4 regions of the Streptomyces sp. M41 genome follow, and region 3 is predicted to be linked to each of the others. Evidence: riboswitches for the same ligand, from Rfam matches in the RefSeq annotation. Region 3 holds a riboswitch; each other region holds the start of a gene.

Region 1 (3,181 bases), on a different contig from region 3:
GTACGTCGGGCTTGTCGAAGTGGGTGTAGTAGAGGTCGATGTGATCGGTGCCGAGGCGGCGCAGGGAGGCGTCGGCGGCGGCTTTGACGGTGGCGGCGTTCAGGCCCTGGTAGTCGGGGTGCTGGCTGACCTTCGTGGCGATCACGACGTCGTCCCGGTTGCCGCGCGCCTTCAGCCAGCTGCCGATGACGGTCTCGGACTCGCCGCCCGCGTTGCCCTCGACCCACGCCGAGTACGAGTCGGCCGTGTCGATGAAGTTGCCGCCCGCCGCCGTGTAGGCGTCGAGGACGGCGAAGGACTCGGCTTGGTCGGCCGTCCAGCCGAAGACGTTGCCGCCGAGGCAGAGCGGGAAGACCTCGAGGTCGGAGGAGCCGAGCTTGCGCAGAGAAGTCATGCTCGTCGTCAACTTCCCTGAGTGCGGGGCCTATTCCGCGGTGGCGTCGATGAGCGTGTGTGAAGAATGCGCGCACGGAAAGGGCCGGCGGCCCTGACGTCGGGGGGTCGTCGTCAGGGCCGCCGGGAAACAGCCGTGGGGCGGTGGCCGCAGGGGCCGCCGTGGGTCAGGGCGTGAGGCCCTTGCCGCGCAGCCACGCCAGGGGGTCGATGCCGCTGCCGCTGCCGTCGGGGTGCACCTCGAGGTGGAGGTGGGCGCCGGTCACGTTGCCGGTGGCGCCGACGCGGCCGATGACGTCACCGGTGTTGACCTTCTGGCCGACGCTGGCGCTGATCGAGGACTGGTGGGCGTACCAGATCTCGGTGCCGTCCTCGAGGGTGAGGACCGTCTTGTAGCCGTAGGAGCCGTCCCAGCCGGCGAAGGTGATGGTGCCGGTGTGCACAGCCTTGATCAGGGTGCCGGAGGGCGCGGCGAAGTCCAGGCCCGTGTGGTAGCCGGAGGACCAGTAAGCGCCGGCCTGTCCGAAGGTCGAGGTGAGGGTGTACGAGGAGGTCGGCAGTGCGTACTGCTTGGCCAGCTCGGCGAGGCGCTCGGCCTCGGCCTTCTTGCGGGCCTCCTCCTCGGCCTCGGCCTTCGCGGCGGCGGCCTTGGCCTTGGCTTCCTTCTCCGCCTTGGCGGCGGCAGCGGCGGCTTCCTTCTCGGCGGCGGCGAGCGCTTCGGCGGCGGCCTTGCTGTCGATCTGGTCCTGCTGCTGCTCGACCTGGGCGATGATCCGGGCCCGCAGGGCCTCACCGGCGTCGCCGGTGCCCTCGGTGGCCTCCTCGGTCGTGGCGCCCATGGTGCTCAGCGCCGTACCGGTGTCCGCCGGGGCGGCCTCGTCGTCGTCGATGAGCGGCAGGTCCGGCATGGTGATGGCAACCGGCGGCTTGCCGGTCTGCGCGGTGGCCATGCCGCCCGCGCCGACGGCGGCTATGACACCGACGCCGAGAACCGTGGAGCTGCGGGCGAGTCCCCCACCGCGCTGCTTGGCCACGCGATGCCGGCCGCGCACGGGACGAACGGTGTCCGCGGTGGGATTCCACTCCTCGAACGGGCCGTCGGTGGTGCGGTCGCGGTCGTAGCCGAAGGTGTCGGTGCTGCGCTGACCCGGTATGAACGGGGCTTGCGTAGCAGGCCTGTTGGACGCCACGTGGGCGTACTCCTTTCCTTCCTTCTCGCCTACCGGGTTAGCTGACGGGTTCGGAGCAGGAAGGTCTCCTACGCGCGTATACCGGCCGTGGGTCCACGGTGGTTTCAGCGCGATTCACCCCAGGGTGGTGGTTCCCCGGTTCCCGTACTGGGTACAGGATTCGGCGCGTGCGCACGGAGCCGCCTCTTGTGACGGCTGGGACGACCGCGCTGCGTTATCGAACGTTAATAGACGCGGGGTGCGGATTCCAAGCTGTTCCGGTTGATCGTTAACGATTTTCGCGGGGACTAACAGGTCACGAGCAGTCCAAATCGGGCGAGTTGGCCAAGGCTCAGCAGTCGCATGACTGCTGACAGTGCGTCAGTTGTTATGCGGAGGGCTCTCATCCGGTCACTGGTGGTGACGGTGGTCAGGGGCGGCGTACGGCGAGCAGCGCCATGTCGTCCGCCATCCCGCCCCCGGAGTGCCGGCGCACCTCCGCCGCGAGGGCGCCGAGCAGGGCGGCCGGCTCGCGGTGGGCGTTGGCCCGCCCCGCGAGCCGCACCTCGGGGTCGTAGAACCGCCCATTCTCGTCGCGCGCCTCGGACAGGCCGTCGGTGTACAGCAGCAGCGTGGCCCTGCTCGGGAACTCGGCTTCCTGGGCCCGGTCGGGCCAGGCGCCGAGCTCGGCCATGCCGAGGGGCAGCGCGGGCTCGGGGGCGAACAGGGAGCGCACGGTGCCGTCGGCGTACAGCAGCAGCGGCGACGGATGCCCGCGGTTGACGATCCGTACGAGCGCCTCGCCGTGCGGCAGTTCGGCGAGGACGGCGGTGGTGAACCCCTCCCGGGCGTCCACCGCTTCCCGTCGCGCGCGTTCACGCGTCAGCGCCCGCTCCAGACGCTGGGCGACCGCCTCCAGCGTGGTCTCCTGCTCGGCCGCCTCCCGGAAGGTCCCGATGACGACGGCGACGACGCCGACGGCCCCCATGCCCTTGCCGCGCACATCGCCCACGACGAGCCGGATGCCGTGCGGGCTGTCCTGCACGGCGTACAGGTCACCGCCGATGGAGGCGCCCTCCTGTGCCGCCTCGTACCGCGCCGCGATCTGATACCCGCCGATCCGCTCGGGTGGTTCGGGCAGCACGGCGCGCTGGGCTGCCTCGGCGATCGCGCGGGCGGAGGCGAGGCGGGCGTCGCTGCGGCGCACGAGCAGGTTGATGAGGACGGCGAGGACGGAGACGGTGATCACGGTCGCCAGTTCGGTGATCACTTCCGCCAGCGGCAGCCCGCCGTGCGGGACCCGCAGCACGGCCAGGGCCGCGATGGCCACGAGGCCCGTGAGCACCGTGCCGCGCAGCGAGTAGAGCGGGGCGGCACCCAGGGGCGCGGCGGTGAAGAACGGGGCGCCGGTGTAGGGCGTCGGGGTGAGGTGGTCGTACACGGCTCCGGCCGCGATCAGCAGGGCGGGGAGCGATCGGACCACCCGGCGTGCGTACGAGATCCGGCGTTCCTCCACCTCACCAGGGTTGCCGAAGCGGGGGCCGTGGGCGAGCGGTGGGGGCCGACCGGACGAGATCGGCGGCGTGCCGGGCCGGTCGGCACTCAGCGCCGGAACACGC
Region 2 (3,181 bases), 180 kb from region 3:
TCGACTGGTCGGCGTCGCCCACCACGCACAGCTCGGCGGGCGGGACGTCGTAATCGCTGGGCGGCACGTCGACGGGGTGCTCACGCGTGCCGACGAGCTCGCGCACCAGCGCGTACTGGGCGTGGTTGGTGTCCTGGTACTCGTCGACGAGGACATGCCGGAACCGGCGGCGGTAGTGCTCGGCCACGTCCGGGAAGGCGCGCAGCAGATTGACCGTCGTCATGATCAGGTCGTCGAAGTCCAGGGCGTTCGCCTCGCGCAGCCGTGACTGGTACAGGGCGTACGCCTGAGCGAGCGTCTTCTCGAAGCCGTCCGTCGCCTGGGCGGCGAAGTCCTCCTCGTCGATCAGCTCGTTCTTCAGGTTGCTGATCTTGGCGCTGAAGGACTTGGGCGGGAACCGCTTCGGGTCGAGGTCCAGATCACGGCAGACGAGCGCCATCAGCCGCTTGCTGTCGGCGGCGTCGTAGATCGAGAACGATGACGTGAACCCGAGCTTCTTGCTCTCCCTGCGCAGGATGCGTACGCACGCACTGTGGAAGGTCATCACCCACATCGCGTTCGCGCGCGGGCCGACCAGCTGCTCGACCCGCTCCTTCATCTCGCCCGCGGCCTTGTTCGTGAAGGTGATCGCCAGGATCTGCCCCGGATGCACCTTCCGCTCGGCCAGCAGATGCGCGATGCGATGCGTGAGCACACGCGTCTTGCCCGACCCCGCTCCGGCCACGATGAGCAGCGGGGTGCCGGAGTGGACGACGGCCGCACGCTGGTTCTCGTTGAGCCCCTCCAGCAGCGCGGCGGCGTCGAGCGCGGGACGCGGGGCGCCGTCGCGGTAGTAGTCGTCCCGGTCCGGCGGCACGTCGAACTTCCCGCCGAACAGATCGTCCGGAACCGACTCCGGAGCGTGATCGTCCTCGGGCGGTGGCGGGTGTTCTTCCTCGTGGGCCCGAGGGGCCTTGAGGTCCGCCAGGAAGCTGTCGTCAAAGAGGCTGCTCATCGCTCTCCGAGTCTAGGGCGCCCCACTGACAGCCCGCCGCCACCCCGAGAACATCGCCCCTCCGAGATCCGGATGATCTTCCCCAATCAGCCAAGAGCCCCACCCCCCACCCTCCAGCACCGCCCGATCACGATCCGTTACACCAGCCCACCCCATTCCGCCGATCACCTCACAGCAGGACAAAAGCTGGCAACTCCACCCCCAATAACCATGATCTGCGTCACCCTGACCGAAGGTCACGAAAATGTATCGGGCATATCGAACATCAACCTTCACAGGCGCCACACGAGTTGGCTACCGTGCCGGACAGGCCGTACGACCCCCACCGGCGAACGACGCCGGGCCGCACGGCCTCCGCCGAGTCCGGTCCGCCACAGCGACCGGAGCCGGGGACCCACCGAACTTGGGGTGAATCGGCCCGACTTCCCTTCCCCGGGAACGGCCGTAGGGCAACCCTTCCGAACCACCCGCCCGAACCCGACAGCTAACTCGGTAGGCGGAACGTGGAAGGAGTCGCCTCCCTTGGCGTCGCACCGCAAGTCGCGCCCCGCTGGTTCGCGCGTAGCAGGCATACGGACCCCCGCCCTCGCCACGGCGGCCCTCACCTCCGTAGCCCTGCTGTCCCAGTCGGCGAACGCGAGCCCGTCGACGGACGACAAGCCGAGCCTCGAAGAGGTCGAGAAGAAGGTCGACGACCTCTACCGCCAGGCGGAGTCGGCGACCGAGAAGTACAACGCGGCCAAGGACAGGACCGCCAAGCAGCGCAAGAACGTCGACACCCTCCTGGACGCCGTCGCCAAGCGCACCCAGAAGCTCAACGAGGCGCGCGAGGAACTGGGCCGCAACGCCGCCGCCCAGTACCGCACGGGAACCGTGGCCCCCGACACCGCGACCTTCCTCCTCGCGGACACACCGCAGGACTACTTCGACCAGTCCCAACTGATGGGTCGTATGACCGACCGTCAGGAGGAGTCGGTCGACGAATACTTCACCCAGCAGTCCGCGACGATGAAGAAGCGCCAGGAGGCCACCAAAAGCCTCGAAACGCTCACCGAGTCGCAGAACGACCTCCAGACGGCCAAGACGACGGTCCAGAAGAAACTGTCCGACGCCCGCGAACTCCTCTCCAAGCTGACGGCGCAGGAAAAGGCCCACCTCGCCGCGATCGAGAAGCGCAAGCAGCAGGAGGCGGCGCGCAAGGCCGAGGAACTGGCCCGGCAGCAGGCGGAGGCCGAACGTCAGCGCCAGGAGGCCGCCCAGCAGGAAAGCAGCGAGTCGTCGTCCGACTCCAGCGCCTCGGACTCCTCGTACGCCACCAAGGCCGAGAAGACACTCGCCTTCGCCCGCGCCCAGATAGGCAAGCCGTACGTCTGGGGCGCCACCGGCCCCGACTCCTACGACTGCTCCGGCCTCACCCAGGCCGCCTGGAAGGCCGCCGGCGTGGACATCCCCCGCGTCACCTACGACCAGGTCAACGCCGGCACCACCGTCTCCATCGCCAACGCCCAGCCCGGCGACCTGGTCTTCTTCTACGACGACGTCACCCACGTGGGCATCTACATCGGCAACGGCATGATGATCCACGCCCCCAAGCCGGGCACGTACGTCCGCGAGGAGTCGGTCTACTACGACGGCGAGTCGTCGATCCACAGCGTGGTCCGCCCGGCCTGAGGGCGCAGCGGCGTACGGCGGCAAGGAGACGTGCCGGGGGGTGTCCGCCCACAGTGCCGGCGTCAAGAAACAGAACCTCTGATCGCCGCTCGACCGCCGGTCCGAGGATGGACACCCCCGGCACGGCCCCGCCCCACAACTCACCCGCAGGCGCTACGCGCACCCCCACCGAAGAGCCACGGGCCGCCGCAGGCACAGCACCCACCACACCCGGCACCCGGCACCCGGCACCCGGCACCCGGCACCCGGCACAGATACCCACCAACACCACAACCGCAGCCGCACGGGCAACCGCAACCCAAACCCACGCCCCCCGCCCTCACCTCCACCCCCACCCCCACCCCCACCCCAGCCCAATTTCCCCACCCCCGAGCGCGCCCCACCCCCAACCCCCACCCCGCTCCCTAGCATCGCCCCATGCCCGCCACCACCACCCCGACCGCCCCCACATCCCCCTTCCACACCTGGTGGTCGCACCGTCCCCCCACAGCCGGCGCCGCGGTCATGGCCACCGGC
Region 3 (3,181 bases):
CGTCCATCACGTCGTCGTGGTACAGCGTCGCCAGATGCGTCAGCTCCACCACCACCGCCGACGGCACGACCCCCGGCGCGTGCCGGTCCCCGAACTGGGCGGCGAGCATCACGAGCAGCGGCCGGAACCGCTTGCCCCCGGCCCGCACCAGGTGCTGGGCGGCCTCGGTGATGAAGGGGACCTCGCTCTTGGTGGCTTCGAGCAAACCCTCCTCGACAGCCGCCAATCCGGCCTGGACATCGGCTTCCAGAGCCTGGTCCCGCACGCTCAGCCCGAACGGCCCGACGACGGTCACGAGGGGTCTCCTGTCTGCTGGTGTCTACTGGCGGTTACACGGTTTGTCGATAGGTCGCTGCCATCACTCAAGTCAGCGTATCCGGTCACGTTTCGATCACCGATGCCGCCCACCCGTCCACCACGGGCGGTATCGGATCACGACCGGCAAGTTTTTGATCACCTGATACGGACGGACATCTATCCACTTATAGGTAAGTAGCACCCTGAGTCCTGATCCGGACGTGACCGCCCCGCCGGGATTCACCTTCATGCGCACCCGTTCACCCCTCCCCCTCGCCACCCTGCCGGGTGCCGTACCCCGCACCGGCACCCCCCGAGTACCCGCCGCGGGACATCCCACGGACGACCGCTATGACAACGACTGGAATCACGCCCGAGGTTCCGTCCACGCCCAACGCCCTCGAGCGCGAACCGAGCGCGGAATGAGCGCGAAGTAAGCGTGAAGTGCGCCAGGAAATATGGACGTTGAGGGATGAATCCCCCACCTGACCGCCCCGCTCGAAGACGACACGAAGAGGCCCAATTGCTGCCGACACGGGAAAAACGGACTCCATGAGCGGCCCATTACAGGCGAGTTGGATTCATTGCCCGATTTGCCGCTCTTGTGAATACCAGTGAGTTGGGTCACGCAGCCCCCTTCTCCCCCGCGACCGCGCCCACCCCCGCCTCCCCTTACGGCAAACGCAAGTTGAGGCTTGGCAACCGCAAAGGATCAAGCGCCTCATACGCACCCGACCATGGTCAACCCGCATGACAGGTGACTAGGGCACTTGTTCCGGACATGTGCTCTCGCATACGTTCCCGCTCAGTCGGGCGGACGCCTAATCCTGCCGCCGCCCGCGCCATCCACCTACGCCACTCACACACGCACGGCAGGAGCGGGGGACCCAGGTAAGTCGCCGGACCGGACGCCTTGATGGCACACCGGGCCGGCTAGGGGTGAAGTCGCACCGTCACACGGCGGCGCGGCCGGGCATCTCCCGCCCGAACCCGACAGCTCACCTCGCAGGCGCCGGAGAGGAACAGCGCCATGCCCCGAGGCAAACACCGCCGCCCCCGTACCAACCCGCTCACCCGACGTGTCGTGGCCGCCGGAACCGGCACCGCCGCTCTCGCGCTCCCCTTGCTGAGCGCGACCACCGCGACCGCCGCCGAGCCCGCCCAGGCCCCCACCGCGGCGAAGGTCGGATCCCTCAGCTACACCACCAAGAAGGGCGACACGCTCTACGGCATCGCGGACCGTTACGACGCCCAGGGCGGCTGGCGACAGCTCTACAAGGACAACCGCAAGGCCATCGGCGACGACCCGCGGCTGATCCACCCGGGCGTCGACCTGAAGGTCCGGGCCACGAAGACGGCCGCCACGAAGACGGCCGACAAGGCGGCCTCGCCTGCCAAGAAGTCCGGCGTCGCCCAGGCCACCCATGCCGCCGCGAAGACCTACCCCGACAACCTCGACGGCTGGATCCGCGAGGCCCTGGACATCATGGGGCAAAAGGGGATTCCCGGCTCCTATGAGGGCATTCACCGCAACATCCTGCGTGAGTCGTCGGGCAACCCGGCCGCCATCAACAACTGGGATTCCAACGCCGTGGCGGGCACCCCCTCCAAGGGGCTCCTCCAGGTCATCGACCCGACGTTCGCGGCCTACCACGTGCCGGGAACGGCGTACGACCCCTTCGACCCGGTCGCGAACATCACGGCCGCGTGCAACTACGCAGCCGCGCGCTACGGCTCGATCGACAACGTCAACGGTCCTTACTAGACCCCAGGGTCGTGCGCGGCCCTACCGAACCCGGGGGAACAGGGTCCGGTCCCGGCGGAGGCCGGACCCTGCGACCTACTGGACAAAGTCGGCGACCTACTGGGCGAAGTCGGCCAGGCTCCCCGCGAACAGTGCCTCGAGGACGACGGCGATGCCGTCGTCCTCGTTCGACAGGGTGATCTCGTCGGCGACCGCTTTGAGTTCGGGATGCGCGTTGGCCATCGCGACACCGTGAGCGGCCCAGTCGAACATGGGGATGTCATTGGGCATGTCACCGAAGGCGACGGTCTCGTGCGCGCCGAGGCCGAGATGGTCGGCGGCGAGCGCGAGACCGGTCGCCTTGGTGATGCCGCATGGCTGGAGTTCGACGGTCCCGGGGCCCGACATGGTGACGGTGGCGAGAGAGCCGACCACCGCCCGTGCCGTCGCCGCCAACTCGTCGTCCGACAGGACCGGATGGCGCAGCAGCACCTTGCTGATCGGCTCGCACCACAGGTCGTCGCGGTGCCTGACCCGTACGGCGGGCAGTGTCGGGTGGGGCATCAGGTACCCCGGTTCGATGAGCGTGAGCCCGTCCACACCGTCCTGGTCGACGGCCGCGTACACCTGACCCACCTCGGCCTCGATCTTGCCGAGCGCGGTTTCCGCCAACTCCCGGTCCAGGGTGATGGACCACAGCAGACGGTCCGCGCCCGCGTCGTACAACTGCGCCCCCTGCCCGCACACCGCGAGCCCCGTGCTGCCCATGACATCCAGGAGAGGCCGCACTCTGGGCGCCGGCCGTCCCGTCACCACGAGGTGCTGGGCACCGGCCGCCACCGCCAGCGCGAGCGCGTCGATGGACCGGTCCGAGAGCGTGTCGTCGCCTCGGAGCAGGGTCCCGTCGAGGTCAGTGGCGATGAGTGAATATGCGATAGGTGCGGCCATGATCAGAGAATACGGACAGGACGCCCCATCGACTCGACGTGAACCGGACGGCTGCTGTGTTCACATGTGTTGACACCTGTTCCGGTTGCGCCGCCGCTCACCGTTTCATTTCCGGTTCCGTTCCGCCCTGACAACTTCCGCCCCCTTGTTGCTATTTCACCCCCAAGTGGTGCCCGCGGGCTCCTTGATGGT
Region 4 (3,181 bases), on a different contig from region 3:
CACGCCCCTGGACGCGGAGCCGAAGGGCCTCGACGGCATCGCCACGATCATGGCGCGCGCCCTTTCCGAAGGCACCGACAAGCACACCGCCGAGGAGTTCGCCGCCGAGCTGGAGCGCTGCGGCGCCACGCTCGACGCCTACGCCGACCACCCCGGCGTCCGCGTCAGCCTCGAGGTGCCCGTCTCCCGGCTGCCCAAGGCCCTCGACCTGCTCGCCGACGCCCTCAGGGCGCCCGCGTTCGCCGACGCCGAGGTCGAGCGTCTGGTGCGCAACCGGCTCGACGAGATCCCGCACGAGCTGGCCAACCCCTCCCGTCGCGCCGCCAAGGAGCTCGCCAAGGAGCTGTTCCCGGCGACCTCGCGCATGTCGCGTCCGCGCCAGGGCACCGAGGACACGGTCGCGGGCATCGACTCCGCCGCCGTACGCGCCTTCTACGAGCGGCATGTGCGGCCCGCCACCTCCACCGTCGTGGTCGTCGGCGACCTCACCGGGGTCGACCTCGACGGCCTGCTCGGCGACACCCTCGGCGCGTGGACCGGCTCCGCGGCCGAGCCGCGGCCCGTTCCGCCGGTGACCGCCGACGACGCCGGGCGCGTCGTGATCGTGGACCGGCCCGGCGCCGTGCAGACACAGCTGCTGATCGGCCGTCTCGGTCCCGACCGGCACGACCGCGTGTGGCCGGCGCAGGTGCTCGGCACGTACTGCCTGGGCGGCACCCTCACCTCCCGTCTGGACAAGGTCCTGCGCGAGGAGAAGGGCTACACCTACGGCGTGCGCGCCTTCGCCCAGGTCCTGCGCTCCGCCCCGGACGGCACGGGCGCGGCGATGCTCGCCATCAGCGGCTCCGTCGACACCCCGAACACCGGTCCGGCGCTGGACGACCTGTGGAAGGTCCTGCGCGGGGTCGCCGGCGAGGGGCTCACCGACGCCGAGCGGGACTTCGCCGTTCAGAACCTCGTCGGGGTGGCGCCGCTGAAGTACGAGACGGCCGCCGCCGTGGCGAGCACGCTGGCCGACCAGGTCGAGCAGCATCTGCCGGACGACTTCCAGGGGAAGCTGTACCAGCGGCTCGCGTCGACCGGCACCGTCGAGGCCACCGCCGCGGCCGTGAGCGCCTTCCCGGTGGACCGCCTGGTCACGATCCTCGTCGGTGACGCGGCCGAGATCCGGGAGCCCGTCGAGGCCCTCGGAATCGGTGAAGTCACCGTCGTGGCGGCCGAGTAGAGGTACCGGCAGTGCCGGACGACGGCACGCGCGCGTGAGGGGCCCCGGAGACCGCCGAGTCACCGGGGCCCCTTTATGCCCGAATTGAGGGAGAGGTTGCCTGTCTGCCCTGTGGGATGCGCTACAAAAGCCGCGATGCGTTTGGGGATTGAAAGTGGCCCCGTTTAGCGTCTTCCGGGCTGTCCGTCAGGCAGTGCGCCGCGCCCGCGGCACCGGACAGTCATCGCCGAGTCCCCGTACGGCGCGAGCCAGGGGAGCCGGGGACCCACCTCCTGCCGCCGCTATCGCGGCTGCAGGGGCCCAGTAGTCCCTGGGGTGAATCGGACGCCCGCGCGAGATCGCGAGGGGGTCCGTAGGAGACCTTCCTGCTCCGAACCCGTCAGCTAACCCGGTAGGCGAGAAGGAAGGAAAGGATCAGCCACTACATGGCGTTCACCTGCGCCACGGGGAAGAACCGCCCCAGCGGGAAGCACCGTAAGCCCGGCCGGTTCGAGCGCACCACGGCCCGTGCGGCCGGCGTCGCCGCTCTCACCGCCACCGGCGTGATGGGCACCCTGGCCGCCCCGGCGCTCGCCGCCGAGCCCGCCGCGGAGCAGACCGGCCTCATCCCGGTCATCACCGTCGACAACTCGATCGCCGAGCAGATCGACGCCCAGGCCGACGCGCAGGAGCAGGCGGCCGAGGAGGCCGCCGCCGCGAAGAAGGCCGCCCAGGAGGCCGCCCGTAAGAAGGCGGCCGAGAAGGCCAAGAAGGAGCGCGAGGCCAAGGAGCGCGCCGCGCGCGAGGCCGAGCGCAAGCGTCTGCTGTCCTACGTCGCCCCGATCTCCGGCTCGTACGTCTCCACCGGCTACAAGGCCGGCGGCGCCGTCTGGTCCTCCGGCAGTCACACCGGCGTCGACTTCCACGCCGGCAGCGGCACGTCTGTGCACTCGGTCGGTGCCGGCACCGTCGTGGAGGCCGGCTGGGGCGGGGCCTACGGCAACAACGTCGTGATCAAGATGAACGACGGTACGTACACCCAGTACGGCCATCTGTCGTCCATCGGCGTCTCGGTCGGCCAGACGGTCACCCCCGGCCAGCAGATCGGCCTGTCCGGCGCCACCGGCAATGTCACCGGACCGCACCTGCACTTCGAGGCCCGCACCACCGCGGAGTACGGCTCCGACATCGACCCCGTCGCCTACCTCCGCTCGCACGGCGTGAGCCTCTGACGGTTCCTCCACGTCTGCCCGAAAGCCCCGGCTCACCGAGCCGGGGCTTTCGGCGTTCGCGGGGATGTTCGGCTGTCCAAAAAATATCCATGGATTCCGGCCCGCCGTCGGAAATTCCGGCCCGTTGCCATAGAGTCACCCAACACACGTCATTCGTCGACGTTGCACGGGGATTAAAGCGGAGGTCGGTCATGCGTATTCCGGCGCACTCGGTATGCACCGCGATCCGGGACGATATCGTCGCCGGTGTCCATGAGCGCGGCAGCCGCCTCACCGAGGAACTTCTCGCACGCCGCTACGGCGTCTCGCGCGTCCCTGTGCGGGAGGCCCTGCGCACCCTGGAGGCGGAGGGTTTCGTGGTGACCCGGCGCCACGCGGGCGCGTGCGTCGCCGAACCGACCGAGCAGGAGGCCGCCGACCTGCTGGAGATGCGCACCCTCCTGGAACCCCTCGGCGCCTCCCGGGCGGCTCAGCGGCGCACCGAAGCCCACCTCAAGGTGCTGCGCGGCCTGGTCAGGTTGGGCCAGGAGCGTGCCAGGAGGGGGAACAGCGAGGATCTGCGCTCCCTGGGCGGTTGGTTCCACGAGACGCTGGCCCAGGCGTCCGGCAGCCCTGCCCTGACCTCGATGCTGACCCAGCTGCGCCACAAGATCGCCTGGATGTACACGGTGGAGCCGCCCGTCGACCCCATGGCCTGCTGGACCGAGCACGGCGCGATCGTGGACGCGGTGGCGCGCGGCGACGG

Evidence for each region. Region 3 has a riboswitch for cyclic di-AMP ahead of ACHBTE_RS05110 (transglycosylase SLT domain-containing protein). Riboswitches for the same ligand answer to the same signal wherever they lie in the genome.
Region 1: linked by a shared signal. The riboswitch ahead of ACHBTE_RS32360 (M23 family metallopeptidase) and the one ahead of ACHBTE_RS05110 (transglycosylase SLT domain-containing protein) in region 3 are both predicted to bind cyclic di-AMP.
Region 2: linked by a shared signal. The riboswitch ahead of ACHBTE_RS05990 (NlpC/P60 family protein) and the one ahead of ACHBTE_RS05110 (transglycosylase SLT domain-containing protein) in region 3 are both predicted to bind cyclic di-AMP.
Region 4: linked by a shared signal. The riboswitch ahead of ACHBTE_RS03995 (M23 family metallopeptidase) and the one ahead of ACHBTE_RS05110 (transglycosylase SLT domain-containing protein) in region 3 are both predicted to bind cyclic di-AMP.

The regions. Positions count from the first base shown of each region.
Region 1 covers NZ_JBIMKE010000039.1:17,898-21,078, forward strand. Annotated here, with positions in the region: gene ACHBTE_RS32355 (aldo/keto reductase) at 1-394, opposite strand, end outside; gene ACHBTE_RS32360 (M23 family metallopeptidase) at 561-1,583, opposite strand; cyclic di-AMP (ydaO/yuaA leader) riboswitch at 1,595-1,759, opposite strand; gene ACHBTE_RS32365 (PP2C family protein-serine/threonine phosphatase) at 1,993-3,078, opposite strand.
Region 2 covers NZ_JBIMKE010000003.1:334,192-337,372, reverse strand. Annotated here, with positions in the region: gene pcrA (DNA helicase PcrA) at 1-994, opposite strand, end outside; cyclic di-AMP (ydaO/yuaA leader) riboswitch at 1,340-1,509, shown strand; gene ACHBTE_RS05990 (NlpC/P60 family protein) at 1,517-2,665, shown strand; gene ACHBTE_RS05985 (tellurite resistance/C4-dicarboxylate transporter family protein) at 3,083-3,181, shown strand, end outside.
Region 3 covers NZ_JBIMKE010000003.1:153,520-156,700, reverse strand. Annotated here, with positions in the region: gene ACHBTE_RS05115 (polyprenyl synthetase family protein) at 1-295, opposite strand, end outside; cyclic di-AMP (ydaO/yuaA leader) riboswitch at 1,141-1,322, shown strand; gene ACHBTE_RS05110 (transglycosylase SLT domain-containing protein) at 1,328-2,062, shown strand; gene ACHBTE_RS05105 (HAD family hydrolase) at 2,159-2,989, opposite strand; gene ACHBTE_RS05100 (carboxymuconolactone decarboxylase family protein) at 3,146-3,181, opposite strand, start outside.
Region 4 covers NZ_JBIMKE010000002.1:378,931-382,111, reverse strand. Annotated here, with positions in the region: gene ACHBTE_RS04000 (M16 family metallopeptidase) at 1-1,225, shown strand, start outside; cyclic di-AMP (ydaO/yuaA leader) riboswitch at 1,440-1,637, shown strand; gene ACHBTE_RS03995 (M23 family metallopeptidase) at 1,651-2,436, shown strand; gene ACHBTE_RS03990 (GntR family transcriptional regulator) at 2,628-3,181, shown strand, end outside.